Regions from separate parts of the Nonomuraea sp. NPDC050783 genome, predicted to be linked through region 1. Evidence: riboswitches for the same ligand, from Rfam matches in the RefSeq annotation. Region 1 holds a riboswitch; each other region holds the start of a gene.
The links. Region 1 has a riboswitch for thiamine pyrophosphate ahead of AB0H75_RS47200 (cytosine permease). Riboswitches for the same ligand answer to the same signal wherever they lie in the genome.
Positions count from the first base shown of each region.

Region 2: another riboswitch for thiamine pyrophosphate. It lies ahead of AB0H75_RS39610 (TenA family protein); the one in region 1 lies ahead of AB0H75_RS47200 (cytosine permease).
Region 3: another riboswitch for thiamine pyrophosphate. It lies ahead of AB0H75_RS10125 (FAD-dependent oxidoreductase); the one in region 1 lies ahead of AB0H75_RS47200 (cytosine permease).

Region 1 is NZ_JBFAHK010000038.1:35,448-41,068, forward strand. Features, by position in the region: gene AB0H75_RS47190 (ATP-binding protein) at 1-1,494, opposite strand, end outside; gene AB0H75_RS47195 (methylated-DNA--[protein]-cysteine S-methyltransferase) at 1,584-2,156, shown strand; gene AB0H75_RS47200 (cytosine permease) at 2,122-3,459, opposite strand; TPP riboswitch at 3,449-3,562, opposite strand; gene AB0H75_RS47205 (rhodanese-like domain-containing protein) at 3,631-3,954, opposite strand; gene AB0H75_RS47210 (Fpg/Nei family DNA glycosylase) at 3,972-4,865, opposite strand; gene AB0H75_RS47215 (GPP34 family phosphoprotein) at 4,941-5,600, shown strand.
Region 2 is NZ_JBFAHK010000021.1:135,054-140,674, reverse strand. Features, by position in the region: gene AB0H75_RS39630 (GNAT family N-acetyltransferase) at 1-379, shown strand, start outside; gene AB0H75_RS39625 (GNAT family N-acetyltransferase) at 440-967, opposite strand; gene AB0H75_RS39620 (hypothetical protein) at 1,090-1,428, shown strand; gene AB0H75_RS39615 (carbon starvation CstA family protein) at 1,432-3,558, shown strand; gene AB0H75_RS39610 (TenA family protein) at 3,571-4,245, opposite strand; TPP riboswitch at 4,233-4,332, opposite strand; gene AB0H75_RS39605 (hypothetical protein) at 4,325-4,456, opposite strand; gene AB0H75_RS39600 (DNA polymerase domain-containing protein) at 4,491-5,447, shown strand; gene AB0H75_RS39595 (M28 family metallopeptidase) at 5,573-5,621, shown strand, end outside.
Region 3 is NZ_JBFAHK010000003.1:434,758-440,378, forward strand. Features, by position in the region: gene AB0H75_RS10120 (NAD(P)/FAD-dependent oxidoreductase) at 1-915, opposite strand, end outside; TPP riboswitch at 999-1,114, shown strand; gene AB0H75_RS10125 (FAD-dependent oxidoreductase) at 1,117-2,481, shown strand; gene thiS (sulfur carrier protein ThiS) at 2,478-2,678, shown strand; gene AB0H75_RS10135 (thiazole synthase) at 2,671-3,426, shown strand; gene AB0H75_RS10140 (PASTA domain-containing protein) at 3,634-5,621, shown strand, end outside.

The sequences.
Region 1 (5,621 bases):
GTACGGCAGCCCGTCGCCGATCGCGACCTCCACCCGGTGCCGGTCCGACAGGGCGGGCAGCCCCAGCGTGGCCGCGTGGATGCGCTCGGCCAGGTCGAACTCCTCGATGCTCACCTTGAGCTCGTCCGCGCCGGCCCGCGCGCCGAGCAGCAGGTGGTCCATGAGCTGCCCGAGGGACCTGGACCGCTCGGCGATGGTGTGCACGGCCGCGCGGCGTTCGAGATCGCTCAGCTTGTCCCAGCGCGCGTCCAGCGTCGAGGCGAACCCCCGCACGATCGTGATCGGGGTGCGCAGCTCGTGGCTGGTGGTGGCGAGGAAGAGGTCCTTGGCCTCCTCCAGCTCCTTGGCCCTGGTGACGTCGCGGAAGTCGACCACGGTCTCGCCGGTCTCCTCGATCCGCGCGCTCACCACGTCCAGCCACCGCCCGGTCTCCAGCTGGAAGGTGAGCTTCCCCCCGGGCTCGGGCAGGGGGAACGGCGGGGGCCCGCCGAGCACGGCCGGCGCGGGGATCGCGGTGATCTCGGCGGCGGCCGGGTTCCAGCGCACGACGTGCCCGGCCTCGTCGAGCACGGCGATGCCGTCGGCGCTGGCGTCGAAGACGGCCCGCTCGTGGGCCCGCTGCCGCACCGCCTCCTGGTAGGCGACGGCGTTGCCGACCGCGATGCCCGCGTGCCCGGCCAGCAGCTCCAGCAGCTCCAGCTCCAGGTGCCCGGGCGCGCGCCGGGCGAACAGAGCGTAGAGCGCGCCGTACGGCCGCCCGCCGACCGCGGCCAGGCCGAGCGCGATCGTGTGCAGCCCGTCCAGCCGGGCCCACACCAGGTCGTCGAGGCCGCTCGACTCCAGCAGCACGGTCTTGCCGGTGCGTAAGAGCCGGTCCACCAGGCTCGTACGCAGGTCCGCGGTGGTGCCGCGGATGGCGCCGGGAAGCTGGTAGGTGCTCACCAGCCGCAGCCGGTCGCGCTCGATGAGCACGAACCCGCCCGCGTCCGCCCCGGTCAGCTCGGTCAGGCTGGCCGAGATCCGGTCGAGCACGGCCGACAGCTCCAGGTCGGAGTTGATGTCGCCGACCACGTCGGTGAGCCGGCGCACCAGCCGGGCCCGGCGGGCCATGCGGCTCCTGGCCACCTTGTCGGTCCTGGCCAGGTGATGGACGCACACGTAGCCGGCCACGGCGCTGCCGAGCCGCAGCGCGCTGATGTCCACCCGCACGTCGAGCAGGCCGCCGTCGCTGCGCAGGCGCTTGGTGCGCACCGACACCTGGCCGCCGGTGCGTACGCGTTCGAGCACCGCGTTGTGCTCGGCGGTCAGCTCCGGCGGGACGATCGGCGCCCGGCGCCCCAGCATCTCGGCCGCGGTCCAGCCGAAGAGCCGCTCGGCGGCCTCGTTCCAGACCAGCACGCTCTGGTCCCTGTCGACCACCACGACGGCGTTGGGCGAGCTGGAGAGCACCGCGCGGGCGATCTCGTCGTCACTACCGGCCCATTGATCCCCCACTCCTCCATAGTGCACGTGGCGCGGTGAGCGCGCCGGGCGATCCGTCCGATACGCTGCGGTCACGAAGATTCCCAGGAGGAGCTGAGGTCATGACGAGCGGCGATCTGGACGCCCTGCTGCGTGTGACCTCCAGCACGTACCGGGGGGAGAGCCCTCCCGACGTCGCGTTCGGCACGTACGACGGCGCCGTGGGCCGGCTGGTGCTGGCGGTGACCGCCAAGGGCACCGTGGCCTGCTCCTTCGAGCCGGAGCACAACGTCTTCGAGCTGATCAGCCGCAACGTCGGCCGCTTCATCGGCCCCGACCCGCGCCGCCTCGACCCGGTGCGCCGCGAGCTGGACGCCTACTTCTCCGGGCGGCTGCGGGCCTTCGCCACGCCGGTCGACCTGGCACTGGCCACGCCGTTCGCCCGCACGGTGCTGCAGAAGACCCTGGCGGTCCCCTACGGCACCACCACGACGCTGGAGCGCATCGGCGAGAGCATCGGCCGGCCGCGCGCGCTGCGGGCGATCGGCAACGCGCTGGCCTCCAACCCCGTCTGCGTGATCGTGCCCTGCCACCGGGTGGTGCGCGAGGACGGCGGTCTCGGCGACTACGCGGGCGGCGTGGCCGCCAAGCAGCACCTGCTCAACGTCGAACGGCGCGCCACGACCGGCCCGTGAGCAGCCCGACGGCCAGCGTCACCAGCGCCGCCACCAGGGCCGCGCCGAGGGCGCCGTTCATCCACGGCTGGCGGGCGAAGCCGATCGCGGCGCGCGTGCCGGCCCAGAACGCGTCCCACGCCGGCAGCGTGGGCGTCGAGGTGGTCAGCCAGTAGGCGGCGAAGCCGAGGGCCCACGGCACCAGCATGTTCCAGCGCGAGGGGGCGCTCTCGCTGGTGTCCCAGGAGCGGGCGAACAGGAAGTAGTCCACGGCCAGCACCGCGAACATCGGCACGAAGACCGCGCCGATCACGCCGAGGAACGCGCCGTAGGAGGTCACGTCCACGACCAGGGCGATCGCGGTGATCAGCAGGCCGATCGCGCCGGAGAGGACGCGCCGGTCCACGCGCGGCATGAGGTTCTGCAGGGACACGGTCGTGGAGTAGACGTTCGCGAACGACTGGTCGCTCTCGCGCAGCACCAGGATGCCGAAGAACAGCGCCCCGGCCGGCACCGCCACGAACGGGGCGAACACCGCCGTGCTGTCGGCCGTCACCGCCGCCGAGCCGGCGATGGCGACCGCGTACACGCCCAGCCCGAGGCAGGCGACCTGGGCCAGCGTGTAGCCGCCGACGACGCCGGTGAACGCGGCGCGGCCGGAGCGGGAGTGCCGGGCGAAGTCGGCGGCCATCGGCACCCAGGAGACCGACAGCGCGATCACGTAGTCCACGGCGGCCGGGAACGCGGTCCAGGTGCCGCCGCCGTGCGTGGGGGCCTCGTTCAGAAAGAACCAGGCGAACCAGATCATCGACAGGATCACGCCGGCCGTGACGTAGCGGCGCAGCAGCCGGATCGCGCCGAGCGGCCAGATGGTCAGCACGGTGGTGAGCACCCCGGCGACGAGCACCCACACCTGGTAGGGGATGCCGCCGAAGATCGCGGTCGCGGCCTTGGCGATCACCCACAGCTCGAACGCGCCCCAGCCGAGCATCTGGACGACGTTCAGCACCGTGGGGACGTAGGAGATCTTCGCGCCGAACAGCCCGCGCAGCAGCACCATCGCCGGCTGCCCGGTGCGGGTGCCGGGAACGGCCGACAGCCCCACCATGGCGGTGCCGACGAGGCTGCCGACCAGCGCCGCCATGAGGGCGGCCGCCAGGCTGAGCGGGGCGTTGCCGAGGGGGTCGAGCAGGAACAGCGCCCCGGAGAAGCCGAGGAGGCTGACCCCGAGGTTGGCCCAGAGGGCACCCTGGTCGAGGACGCCCAGCGTCTTCGGCGGGGCCCCTTCGAGGGTCAGCGGCACTTCGTCGGCGACACGCGCCATCGCACACTCCCTACGCCGGCATTACCCGGACAGGTTCAGGCGGTCGGCAGCAGCGGTATCTGCCCTCTCAGCCTGGTTGCCCCAAGCTCCCGCGACGATCTGCAGTTGGTGCCCCCATGATGCCTCACCCGGCGCCGCGAGCGCCATATGGGGCATTCGCGCCCGGAGGGCTCACGCCACGAAGGGCTCCTGGCCGGTCTCGCTGACCATGGGACGGTGCGCGGCCTGCCACGACTGCATGCCGCCGCCGACGTTGACGGCCTCGCGTCCGAGCTGGTTGAGCCAGGCCGCGACCTGCAACGAGCGCCCGCCGACCCGGCAGACGACGTAGACCGGGCGGTCGGCGGGGATCTCCTCGACGCGCCCCTGGATCTGGGTCATCGGGATGTGCACGGCGTCCGGCGCGTGGCCCGCCAGCCATTCGTCCTGCTCGCGGACGTCGAGCAGGTAGGCGTCGTCGGGCACGGCGGTGGCCTCGATCTCGGGAACGGTCATGCCTCCATTGTCCCCGGCTACTTGAGCAGCTTGGACAGGCGGCGGTCGGCCAGCGGCTTGCCGCCCGTCTGGCAGGTGGGGCAGTACTGGAGCGAGGAGTCGGCGAACGACACCTCGCGGATGGTGTCGCCGCACACGTCGCAGGGCTGGCCGGTGCGGTTGTGCACCCGCAGCCCCGACTTCTTCTCCGCCTTGAGGTCCTTGGCCGCCAGGCCGTGCGCCCGCTCGACGGCCTCGGCCAGCGTGGTGACGATGGCCTCGTGCAGGTCGGCGATCTGGGCGTCGGTCAGGGTCGAAGCGATCTTGAACGGGGACATCCTGGCGGCGTGCAGCACCTCGTCGGAGTAGGCGTTGCCGATGCCGGCGATCACCTTCTGGTCGCGCAGCAGGCCCTTGATCTGGGTGCGGTTGCCGCCGATGATGCGCTTGAGCGCCTCGACGGTGAAGGACGGGTCGAGGGGGTCGGGGCCGAGGGCGGCGATGCCGGGCACCTCGTCCGGATTTTTCGTGACATAGACGGCCAGCCGCTTCTGCGTCCCCGCCTCCGTCAGCTCGAACCCCGGCGCCCTGCCCGCACCGCCGGGCCCGTCGTCGTCCGGCGCGAACCGCACCCGCACCGCCAGCGGGCCCTTCCCCGGCCGGACCGGCCTGGCGCCCGACAGGTCCTCGCGCCAGCGCAGCCACCCCGCCCGGGCCAGGTGGATGACCAGGTGCAGCCCGTCGCAGTCGAGGTCGAGGAACTTGCCGTGCCTGGCCACCCCGGTGACCGTCAGGCCGCCGAGCGCGCTGACCGGCGGATCGAACGTCTTGAGCACCTGGATGCCGACCACGTCGACAGCCATGATCGATCGGCCCACCGCCCGCTCGCGCAGGAAGTGAGCCAGGGACTCCACCTCGGGAAGCTCCGGCATGCCCCCAGGGTACGGCGCCGAGCACGGCGCGCGACGCCACCGGAACGGCCGCGGCCGGGCGGCTAGTGTCGAGGCATGACGAAGGTGACGATCGCCGAAGAGCTCCTCCTGCTGGCCCACGGCGAGGACGACGGCAAGCAGCTCATCAGCGCCACCCAGCTCGACCCCGCCCTGGGCGGCGCGCTCCTGGCCGAGCTCGCCGTCGAGGGCCGCGTGGAGCTGTCGGACAAGAAGCTCGTGCTCACCAGCTCCGCGCCGCTCGGCGACGACGAGCTGGACGCCACGCTCACCCGCATCGCCGAGGACGGCAAGGAGCGCAAGCCCGCCTGGTGGGTGCAGCGCCTCCAGTCGGCCAAGCTGCGCAAGCGGCTGCTCACCAAGCTCGCCCAGGCCGGGGTGCTGACCGAGGAGCGGGGCAAGGTGCTCGGGATCTTCCCCGTCACCCGCTGGCCGGAGGCCGATCCGGCGGTGGAGGCCGAGGTCAGGGAGCGAGTGGCGGCGGCGCTGGGCGGGGCGGACCCCGACGCCCGCACCGCCGTCCTGATCGCGATCATGCACGCCGCCAAGCTGGACCGCAAGGCGTTCCCCGGCGCGAGCAGGCAGCGGGTGAAGGAGATCGCCGAGGGCGCCTGGGCGGGCGACGCGGTGGCCAAGGCCATCGCGGCCATCAACGCCGCCACCGTGACCGCGATCACCGCCGCCACCGTCGCCGCCACCACCGCCTCCTCCGGCTAACCGGCTAGCCGGCTAACCGGC
Region 2 (5,621 bases), on a different contig from region 1:
GTTCTGGATCCTGGCCGACGGCGAGCGCGCCGGCCTGGTCAGGCTGCAGGACCTCGACGAGGACACGCCGATGTTCGACCTGCGCGTCCGGGCCGCCTGGCGCGGGCGGGGCATCGGTACGGCGGCCGTCGGCTGGCTGACCCGCCACGTGTTCACCGAGCTGCCCGAGGTGAACCGCATCGAGGGCACCACCCGCCAGGACAACCACGCCATGCGGGCGGCCTTCCGCAGGAACGGCTACGCCAAGGAGGCCCACTACCGGCAGGCGTGGCCCGCCCCCGACGGGACGCTCCGGGACGCGGTCGGCTACGCGATCCTGCGCGGCGACTGGCTGTCGGGCAGGGTCACCGCGCCCGACTGGGACGACGAGCGCGCCTGAACCCGCAGCTCACCGGCGCCCGCAGCTCACCGGCGCCCGGTGCTCACCGGCGCCCGGTGCTCATCTGAGCTCCGAGCTGAGCAGCCCCATCATGAGGAAGTCGTGCCGCTTGCCCCTGGTGCGGAACGACTCCCGCCGGCGCCCCTCCTCCACGAACCCGACCTTCGTGTACGCCCGCACCGCCGCCACGTTGTCGGCCACCACCCACAACGTCAGCCGGTGCAGGCCCATCTCCTCGAAGGCGTAGCGGGCGATCACCCGCAGCGCGTCGGTGGCGTAGCCGCGGCCCCACCGGTCGCGCGCGCCGATGGCGATGCTCTGCACCTCGGCCTCGCCGTGCCGGAAGTCGGTGTCGCCGAGCGCGACGTAGCCGACGAACGCGCCGTCGTCGAGCGCCTCGATGCCGAGCACCATCTGCTCGAAGGTGTTGCGCGGCCGGTTCTGGCCCTTCTCCATGTTCTGGGCCAGTGAGATCGGCGGCTCGCTGTCCATCCAGACGCCCAGCTCGGGGTCGTGGTACCAGCGCCACAGGGGCTCGCTGTCGGCCGGCTCCAGGGCCCTGAGTCGTACGAGTTCTCCAGTCAGCACGCCGGCCAGGTCTACCAGCGGGGCACGGCCGGCCGCAAAGGAATTTCGGCCGGTTTCGGCGGCGAACACAGCGGGTAAGGCCGTCGTTGATTTCTGAGCTGCCTGGTGTTCAGGAGCCACAGATGTCCCTTATCACGCTCACGCCCGCCGCCCGTGAAGCGCTGCGTGACGACGAAGTGGTGTTCTTCGACTGGCACGTGACCGGCCTGTGCTGCGCGGACGCCGGCGAGTTCTCGGTCCGGCCACTGCGCCGCTCCCGCCTTCCGAAGCAGGCGCGCAGCCTGCTGCCCGACGTGGTGTACGCGCACCCCACCGCCTGGGTGCACCTGGCCGAGCTGCCGGTCACGATCGACTGCCGCCCGCTGTGGCGCTGGCGGCGCATCACCACCGATCTGCCGCCGGACGCCGGTCTGCGCTGCTGCCTGGGGCGCCCGCCGTACGGCTCTTCCCGTGGGAGGTAACCGGTGAAGCTGCGTTCCATCATCATCTGGACGGCGGTCGCCGTCGTGGGCGCCGTCGGCTGGGCCGTGCTCGCCCTGTCCAGGGGCGAGAACGTCAACGCGGTGTGGCTGCTGTGCGCGGCGCTCGGCTCGTACGCCATCGCCTACCGGTTCTACGCCCGGTTCATCGTGCGCCGGGTGCTGGGGGCCGACGACCGCCGGGCGACCCCGGCCGAGCGGCTCGACAACGGCATCGACTACCAGCCGACGGACCGCCGCATCCTGTTCGGCCACCACTTCGCCGCCATCGCCGGGGCCGGGCCGCTGGTCGGGCCCGTGCTGGCCGCCCAGATGGGCTACCTGCCCGGCACCATCTGGATCATCGCGGGCGTCATCTTCGCCGGGGCCGTCCAGGACATGGTGGTCCTGTTCTTCTCGATGCGCCGCAACGGCCGCAGCCTGGGTCAGATGGCCCGCGAGGAGATCGGGCCGGTCGGCGGGGCGGCGGCGCTCGTCGCGGTCTTCGCCATCATGATCATCCTGCTGGCCGTGCTGGCGCTCGTCGTGGTCAACGCGCTCGCGCGGTCGCCGTGGGGCGTCTTCTCGATCGCGATGACCATCCCGATCGCCCTGTTCATGGGCTTCTACCTGCGGGTGCTGCGGCCGGGCAGGGTCGTCGAGACGACCGTGATCGGGGTCGCGCTGCTCGTCCTGGCGATCGTGGCGGGCGGCTGGGTGCAGGCGTCGAGCTGGGCGCCGGCCTTCACGCTGAGCCCGTCGGCGCTGGCGCTGTGGCTCATCGCGTACGGGTTCGTGGCCGCGGTGCTGCCGGTGTGGATGTTGCTCGCGCCGCGCGACTACCTGTCCACGTTCATGAAGATCGGCACGATCGCGCTGATCGCGGTCGGCATCGCCGTCACGATGCCGCCGCTGCGCACCACGGCCTTCACCGACTTCGCCTTCAACGGCAAGGGGCCGGTCTTCGCGGGCTCGCTGTTCCCGTTCGTGTTCATCATCATCGCCTGCGGGGCGCTGTCCGGGTTCCACTCGCTGATCTCCTCCGGCACCACGCCCAAGATGATCCAGAAGGAGACGCAGGTCCGCATGATCGGGTACGGCTCCATGCTCATGGAGTCGTTCGTGGCCGTGATGGCGATCACCGCGGCCTGCGTGTTGTCGCCGGGCCTCTACTTCGCGATGAACGCCCCGGCCGGCGTGGTCGGCGCCACCGTCCAGTCGGCCTCCCAGGCGGTCGCGAACCTGGGCTTCACGATCACCCCCGAGCAGCTCCAGGCCGCGGCGGCGGCCGTGCAGGAGCAGACGCTGATCGCCCGCACCGGCGGCGCGCCGACGCTGGCCGTCGGCATCTCGCAGATCTTCAGCGGCTTCCTCGGCGGCACCGGGCTGCAGGCGTTCTGGTACCACTTCGCGATCATGTTCGAGGCGCTGTTCATCCTCACCACCGTGGACGCCGGCACCCGGGTGGGCCGGTTCATGCTCCAGGACACCGTCGGCAACCTGTGGAAGCCGATGGCCCGGGTGAGCTGGTGGCCGGGCCTGGTGGCCTCCAGCGCGGTGGTCGTGGCGGCCTGGGGCTACTTCCTCTACCAGGGCGTCAACGACCCGCTCGGCGGCATCAACCAGCTCTTCCCGCTGTTCGGCATCGCCAACCAGCTCCTCGCTGCGGTGGCGCTCACCGTGGCCACGACCCTGCTGATCAAGAGCGGGCGGCTCAGGTGGGCCTGGGTGACGGCGGTGCCGCTGGCCTGGGACGTCGCGGTCACGCTGACGGCGAGCTACCAGAAGGTCTTCTCGGCCGACCCGACGCTCGGCTTCTTCGCCCAGCGCGACCGCTACCAGACCGCCCTCGACCAGGGACGGCTGCTCGCGCCCGCCAAGTCCGCGGACGCGATGCGGCAGGTCGTCGTCAACTCCACCGTGGACGGCGTCCTGGCCGCGCTGTTCGCCGTCATGATCATCATCGTCATCCTGGACGCGGCCCGGGTGTGGACGAAGGCGATCAGGGCGGGCGCGCCGCTGCCGACCACGGAGGCGCCGTTCGAGGAGTCGAGGATCCTGGCGCCGTCCGGGCTCATCGCCACCCGCGCGGAGAAGGAGGCGATGGCCGCCAGGACCGCCGCGCCCGGCTGACCGGCGGGCGGATCAGGGCGCGAGCCAGCGGGCCGTCGGCCAGCCCTCGCGCCGCCACGCGCTGTCCCAGAACATCCACTCGTACGCCGCCGCCGTCCGGTAGGCCCGCTCCATCGCCTCCCGCGTGGCCGGGTCCGCCGCGGCGGCGAGCCGGTCGGCGATGGCCTTGGCCTGCTCGACCGAGGCCGCGAACTCCGGGTCCGAGTACGTGGAGATCCACTTGCCGTACGGGTGGCCGTCCAGGTCGCCCGCGCGCTTCAGCAGCGCCGTGCCCACGTCCTGGTAGATCCAGAAGCACGGCAGCACCGCCGCCACCAGCACGGGGTACGCCGCCGACAGCGCCGTGGCCTGGAGGAACGACGCGTAGGCCAGGCACGTCGGCGAGGTGGCGAGCCCGGCCGCGTCGGCGCCCAGCTCGGCCACGTAGCCGGCGTGCAGCAGGCGCTCGGCGGCCAGCGCGGTGTGCGCGCTGAGGGCGAAGAACGCCGCCTCCTCCGGGTCCGCGGCCCGCGCCGAGGCGGTGGCCAGGGCCTTGGAGAAGGACTCCAGGTAGCGGGCGTCCTGCACGATGTAGAACGCGAACCGGTCGGGGTCGAGGGTGCCGTCGCCGAGCGCGGCGTTGAACGGGTGCTCGTGGATGGCGGTCATCAGGTCGGCCGTGCGCAGCCACATGTCATCGCAGAACATGACGTCCCTTCGCTAGTGCGAGCTAGATCAGGTTCGACGGGTGTGATCTCAGCCCGGCTCGGCCGCCGGGCACCCCGCGTCAGTCGATCACTGTAACAGGGGCTCGGATCCGCGGCTCGGGCGGGAGCCCGGTCCAGCGCAGCCCGGCCGTCAGGAGGCCGTTCTCGCCGGTGGCCTCGCCGTGGCGGGTCGGATACAGGTAGCGGGTCATGATCTGTGCCGTTGTTCCCGATATCGTGGACGGGGTGACCGGCGATGAGACGCGCGAGGGCGTGACGCTGACCAATCTCGACCAGCCGCTGTTCGACGGGGCCGAGGCCACCAAGCGCGACCTGGTCGACTATCTCGACGCGGTGTCCGGGCGGCTCGTCCCGGCGCTGCGCGACCGGGCGCTCTCGGTCGTCCGGGTACGGCCGGGGCAGGAGCCGTTCATGCAGAAGAACCTGCCCAAGTACGCGCCCCCGTGGATCGAGCGCGTCTCGGTGTGGGCGGAGGCCTCGCACCGGCAGGTGACGTACGCGCTGGCCAACGACCGGCGCACGCTCATCTGGTTCGGCAACCAGCGGGCGGTGGAGTACCACCCCGCGCTGTACGCCGGCCACCACTTCACCCACCTGGTGCTGGACCTCGACCCGCCCGAGGGCACGGAGTCGTTCGGGCTGGCGGTGCGGGCGGCGTTCCTGGTGCGGCAGGCGCTGGAGGAGGCCGGGCTGGCGGGCGCGGTGAAGACCAGCGGGGCCAAGGGCGTGCACGTGTTCGTGCCGGTGGAGGCGGGCATCCCGGCCGAGGACCTGGCCGCCGCCACCCGCGCGCTGGGGGCCCGTGCCGAGCGGGCCGACCCGGCGCTGGCCACGACGGCGTTCATCAGGGAGGACCGCGCGGGCAAGGTCTTCATCGACTCGACCCGGGCGGGCGGCGCGACGGTCGTGGCCGCCTACAGCCCGCGCGTCCGGCCCGGGGCGCCGGTGTCCTTCCCGGTGTCCTGGGCGGACCTCGACCGGGTGGCGCCGCGCGACTTCACCATCAGGACGGTGCCCGCGCTGGTCGAGGAGGCGGATCCGTGGGCCGCCGCCATGCCGGCGCCGCAGGCCCTGCCCGCCGACCTCGTCGAGGAGGGGCACGCGATCCCGGTCGCCCGGGTGCAGGCCATGCACGAGGGCAAACGCCGGGCCCGCGCCCGCGCGCGCGGCAACGAGTCCTGAAATCTCAGAATTTGCGGGGTTAATGGGCCTTTTCAGCGTGTGAAGTGCGAGTTACGTTCGCGTTCGGCGCGGCTCGGGGGAAAACGCCCGCCTTCCCTGTCCCCGGCAAGCTGGGAGTTCGCCGCATGCGTATGCGCAGATACGCCCTCGCACTCGCCTTACCCGTCGCCCTGC
Region 3 (5,621 bases), on a different contig from region 1:
CGACCAGAAGTACGGCACCGGGTCGTAGACGGCGTCCTCGCCGAGCAGGGTCGCGGCGGCGACCTCGGGGGCGTTGAGCGCGGTGTCCCAGTGCTCGACCCGGAGCCTGGTCCCGAAGCGGCGCGACCACCAGGCGGCGCAGTCGCCGACCGCGACCGTGCCGGGCAGGGAGGCACGCAGGCGCTCGTCCACGACGACGCCGTTGTGCAGGTCGAGGTCGGCGTCGGCCAGCCACTCGACGGCCGGGCGCACGCCGATGCCGGCGACGACCACGTGCGCGTCCACGAACTCGCCGCCGACCAGCTCCACGCCGCCCTCCTCGACGGCGTGGACCATCGTCTCCAGGCGCAGGTCGATGCCCTCGTACCAGCGCTCGGTGCGGGCGCCGATCTCCGCGCCGACGGCGGTGGCCAGCGGGGCGGGGCCGGCCTCGATCACGGTGACCGCGCAGCCGGCGCGGCGGGCGGCGGTGGCCACCTCGGCGCCGATCCAGCCGGCCCCGATGATCGCGACCCGGGCGCCGGGGACGAGCGCGGCCCGCAGCTCGTGGGCGTCGTCGAGGGTGCGCAGGACGTACTGCGGGCCGTCGCCGGGCAACCGGACCGGCTCGGCCCCGGTGGCGATGACCAGGCCGTCGTGGCGCAGCTCGCCCTCGGTGGTCTCGACGACCCCTGAGCGCAGCGCGACGGCGGACACGCCGGGGCGGAACGTGACGCGCAGCGCGGCCAGGTCCGTCTCGACGAACGTGGTGTCGGACTCGCCGAGCAGCACGCTCTTGGTCAGCGGCGGGCGGTCGTAGGGGCGGTGGCGCTCCCGCCCCACCAGGGTGATCTCGCCGCCGAACCCCCGCGCGCGCAGCGCCTCGGCCGTGCGCACGCCCGCCAGGCCCGCTCCCACCACCACGACATGGTCCACGAGCAAGACCATAGACGGAGGCCGGGCCGGAGGGTGCAAGGGGGGCGTGTCCGGGCATGGCGGCGAGGCCGTAGGCTGGAGAGCGTAAGACGCGCGGGAGTCCGGCCGCACCGGGCTGAGAGGAAGGCTGTGACGGGCCTTCGACCGCAAGACACCTGATCCGGATCATGCCGGCGAAGGGAGCGCCCAGTGGACGTGCCGGTGGATGTCACAGCGGATGTCGCGGCGGATGTCACAGCGGAGGTGCCCGCCGGCGTGCCGGCGGAGGTGCCCCCCGACGCGGTCCTGGTCGTCGGCGGCGGGATCGTCGGGCTGTCCGTGGCGTGGCGGCTGGCGCGGGCGGAGCGGCCGGTCACCGTGGTCGATCCGCACCCCGCCGGAGGCGCCTCGCACGCGGCGGCCGGGATGCTGGCGCCCGTCAGCGAGGTGACCTACACCGAGGAGCCGCTGCTGCGGCTGGGCATGGCGTCGCTGCGGCGCTGGCCGGCCTTCGCCGCCGAGCTGGCCGCCGACGCGGGCCTGCCCGGTGCCGACACCGTGGACCTGCGCGCGGAGGGCACGCTCGACGTGGCCTTCGGCGCCGACGACCTCGCGGCGCTGGACGAGCTGGCCGCGTTCATGGAGAAGCTGGGGCTGCCGGTCGAGCGGCTGACCGGGCGCGAGTGCCGCCGCCTGGAGCCGATGCTGGCGCCGTCGGTGCGCGGCGGGCTGCTGGCCTCGGGCGACGCCTGGGTGGATCCGCGCCGCGTGACGGCGGCGCTGCTGGCCGCGCTGGAGCGGCTGGGGGTGCCGCTGGTGCGCGCCCGCGCCACCGAGCTGCTGCGGGAGAACGGCGTGGTCACCGGCGTACGCCTGGAGGCGGGCCGGGGCGCAGCGGGCCAGGACGCGGCAGACCAAGGCGCGGCAGACCAAGGCGTGACGGGCCAAGGCGTGACGGGCCAAGGCGCGGCGCGCCAAGGCGCGGCGCGCCAAGGCGCGGCGGGCCGGGGCGCGGCGGGCGGGCCGGGCGAGCTGCGGGCCGGGCGGGTGGTGCTGGCGGCCGGTGCCTGGAGCGCCGGGCTGGCCGGGGTGCCGGTGCGCCCGGTCAAGGGGCAGATCCTGCGCCTGCGCTCGCCGCAGCCGCTGCTGAGCCGGTGCGTACGCGGCACCGTCCACGGCTCGTCCGTCTACCTCGTCCCCCGGGGCGACGGCGAGCTGGTGGTCGGCGCGACCCAGGAGGAGCTGGGCTTCGACACCCGGGTGACCGCCGGCGGCCTGTACGAGCTGCTGCGCGACGCCAGGGAGCTGGTGCCCGGCGTGACCGAGCTGGAGCTGGCCGACGTGGTGGCGGGCCTGCGCCCCGGCACGCCGGACAACCTGCCGCTCATCGGCCCGCTCACTGGCTCACTCACTGGCTCACTCACTGGGCCGGACGGCGCGGCGAGGCTCGTCCTGGCCACCGGCCACCACCGGGGAGGCGTGCTGCTCGCGCCCCTCACGGCGGCCCTGGTCGCCGGGGAGACGAGCGCCGAGGAGGGCGAGCTGGCGGCGCTGTGCTCGCCGGCGAGATTTCGGGAGATCTCATGAAGGTGCAGATCAACGGGGCCGCGCACGAGGTCCCCGACGGCACGACCGTCGCGCAGGCCGTGCGGACCCTGACCACGGCGACCACCGGGGTGGCCGTGGCGCTGAACGACGAGGTGGTCACGCGCGGCGCCTGGGAGACCACGGCGCTGCGCGACAGCGACCGCGTGGAGGTGCTGACGGCGGTGCAAGGTGGATGATCTGATCATCGCCGGGGAGAAGTTCTCCTCCCGGCTCATCATGGGCACCGGCGGCGCCCCCTCCCTGGAGGTGCTGGACCAGGCGCTGGCGGCCTCCGGCACCGAGCTGACCACGGTCGCCATGCGGCGGCTCGACCCGCACGCGCGGGGCTCGGTGCTGGACGTCCTGCGCGAGCGCGGCATCAAGGTGCTGCCCAACACGGCCGGCTGCTTCACCGCGGGCGATGCCGTGCTGACGGCCCGGCTGGCCCGCGAGGCGCTGGGCACCAACTGGGTCAAGCTGGAGGTCATCGCCGACGAGCGGACGCTGCTGCCGGACCCGATCGAGACGTTCGACGCGGCCGAGCGGCTGGTGGCCGACGGGTTCGTGGTGCTGCCGTACATCGGCGACGACCCGGCGCTGGCCCGGCGGCTGGAGCAGGCCGGCTGCGCGGCCGTGATGCCCCTGGGCGCGCCGATCGGGTCGGGCCTCGGCATCCGCAACCCGCACAGCATCGAGCTGATCGTGGAGGCCGCCGGGGTGCCGGTGATCCTCGACGCGGGCATCGGCACGGCCAGCGACGCCGCGCTGGCGATGGAGCTGGGCTGCGACGCGGTGCTGCTGGCCACCGCGGTCACCCGGGCGCAGCGGCCGGACCTGATGGCCGCGGCCATGAAGGCGGCGGTCACGGCCGGGCGGCTGGCCCGCCAGGCGGGCCGCATCCCGCGCCGCCGCCACGCCGAGGCGTCCTCCCCCATGACACCGTGACCGCGCTGCCGTGACCGCGCCGCCGCCCGGCCGTCGCGGCCGGGCCGTCGCGGCCGGGCCGTCGCGGCCGGGCTGTCGTGAGGCTTCTGGGGGCTCTGGGGTCGCTCGGGCGGGCGGAGCCGCTGGTGCGTGGCGGCGAGCACGTCTCGGCATCGGTTTCGGGCGGCCGGGCCCTGCCGGTGCCAAAACGCCCGTAAACTCAGCCGGGTGGATACGACGACTGCGGACCCTCTGGTCGGGCGGCTCCTCGATGGACGCTATCGCATCGAGAGCCGGATCGCCCGGGGCGGTATGGCGACCGTCTACCTGGCGCTCGACGTCCGGCTCGACCGGACGGTCGCGCTGAAGGTCATGCACCGCTCGCTCGCCGAGGACCCCGCGTTCGTCAGGAGGTTCATCGGCGAGGCGAAGTCGGTGGCCAGTCTCTCCCACCCCAACGTCGTGCACGTCTTCGACCAGGGCACCGACAACGACGTCGTCTACCTGTCGATGGAGTACGTCCCCGGCCGCACGCTCCGCGACGTCCTGCGCGAGCGCGGCCGGCTGCCCGCCCGCGAGGCGCTGGAGATCCTGATCCCGGTGCTGGCCGCCCTCGGCGCGGCCCACCAGGCCGGCATGGTGCACCGCGACGTCAAGCCCGAGAACGTCCTGATGACCGACGACGGCCGGGTCAAGGTCGTCGACTTCGGCCTGGCCAAGGCCATCGAGGCGACCAACCAGACCCGCACCGGCGTGATGATCGGCACGATCGGCTACATGGCGCCCGAGCAGGTGCTCACGGGCGCGGCCGACGTGCGCAGCGACGTCTACGCGGCCGGCATCATGCTGTTCGAGCTGGTCACCGGGCAGCAGCCCTACGACGGCGAGACGCCCATGTCGATCGCCTACCGGCACGTCCACGACACCGTGCCCGCGCCGTCGTCGCTGGTCCCCGAGGTGCCGCCGCTGATCGACACGCTGGTGGCGCAGGCGACGGCGCGCGAGCCCCACGACCGGCCCAAGGACGCCACGGCCATGCTGGTGGCGGCCGTGGACGCGCACCGCATGCTGCCGCGCACCACGATCCCGCCGCTGTCGCACTCCCAGCCGTACGGGCCGCAGCAGGGCTCCGGCCCGATGCCGGCGCCGCTGCCGATGCCGGGCTCGACGGCCGGGTCGATGGCCGGATCGATGGCGGGCCCCATGACGGGTTCGGGGCCGATGACCGGTTCGGGGCCGATGACGGGTTCGGGGCCGATGACGGGTTCCGGGCCGGTGCGGCCGCAGCCGCCGTCCCAGCCGAACGACCGCACGGCCGTGCACGCCTCCCCCTCGATGCCCCAGGCGGCGCCCTCGCACACGCTGATCCAGCCGCGCGCCGAGGTGCCCGAGCGCCGGCGCGGGTTCCGTCCCAACTGGTTCCTGATGGGGCTGGCCGTGATCATGGTCGCCGCCGTCGCGCTGACCGGCTGGTTCTTCGCCCAGCCCGACTACGTCCGCGTCCCGAAGCTGGTGGGCCAGAGCGTGGAGCTGGCCGAGCAGAGCGCCGTCAAGAGCGGCTTCAAGATCAAGATGGCTCCGGGCCGGTACGACGAGAAGACCGCCGAGGGCCTCGTCCTGTCCACCGACCCGGTCGCCGAAACCGAGGTCGAGGAGGGCAGTACGATCACGCTGACGCCCTCCCTCGGCCCCAAGCGCGTGGTCGTGCCCGACGTGGCCGGGATGACGAGCAACGCCGCCCGTGCCGCGATCGCCAAGGAGGGGCTCACCGTCGGCTCGGTCAAGCGCCTGCCCAACACCGCGGTCGAGCGCGACAAGGTGATCCGCACCTCGCCGCAGGTGGGCGAGAAGGTCAAGGAGGGCGCGCGGATCTCCATCTTCGTCAGCGCCGGCCTGGTGATGCCCGACGTCGGCGGCATGCCGAAGGACGAGGCCGCCGGCTACCTCGGGCAGCAGGGCTTCAACGTGCAGGTCCAGGAGGTCGACGACGACGCCGAGCCGTGCACGGTCATCGCCCAGGTGCCCAAGGCCAAGTCCGAGGTCGACCAGGGCGCGCAGGTCATGGTGACGGTGTCGCGCTGCCAGACCGACTTCTGGGACTGGTTCCGCCACGGCGACAACGAGGCCCGCGACGACCAGCAGTTCGTCATGGTGCCCCAGGTGATCGGCAAGAACGTCAACGACGCCCGGCGCGAGCTGGAGGCGCTGGGCTTCAA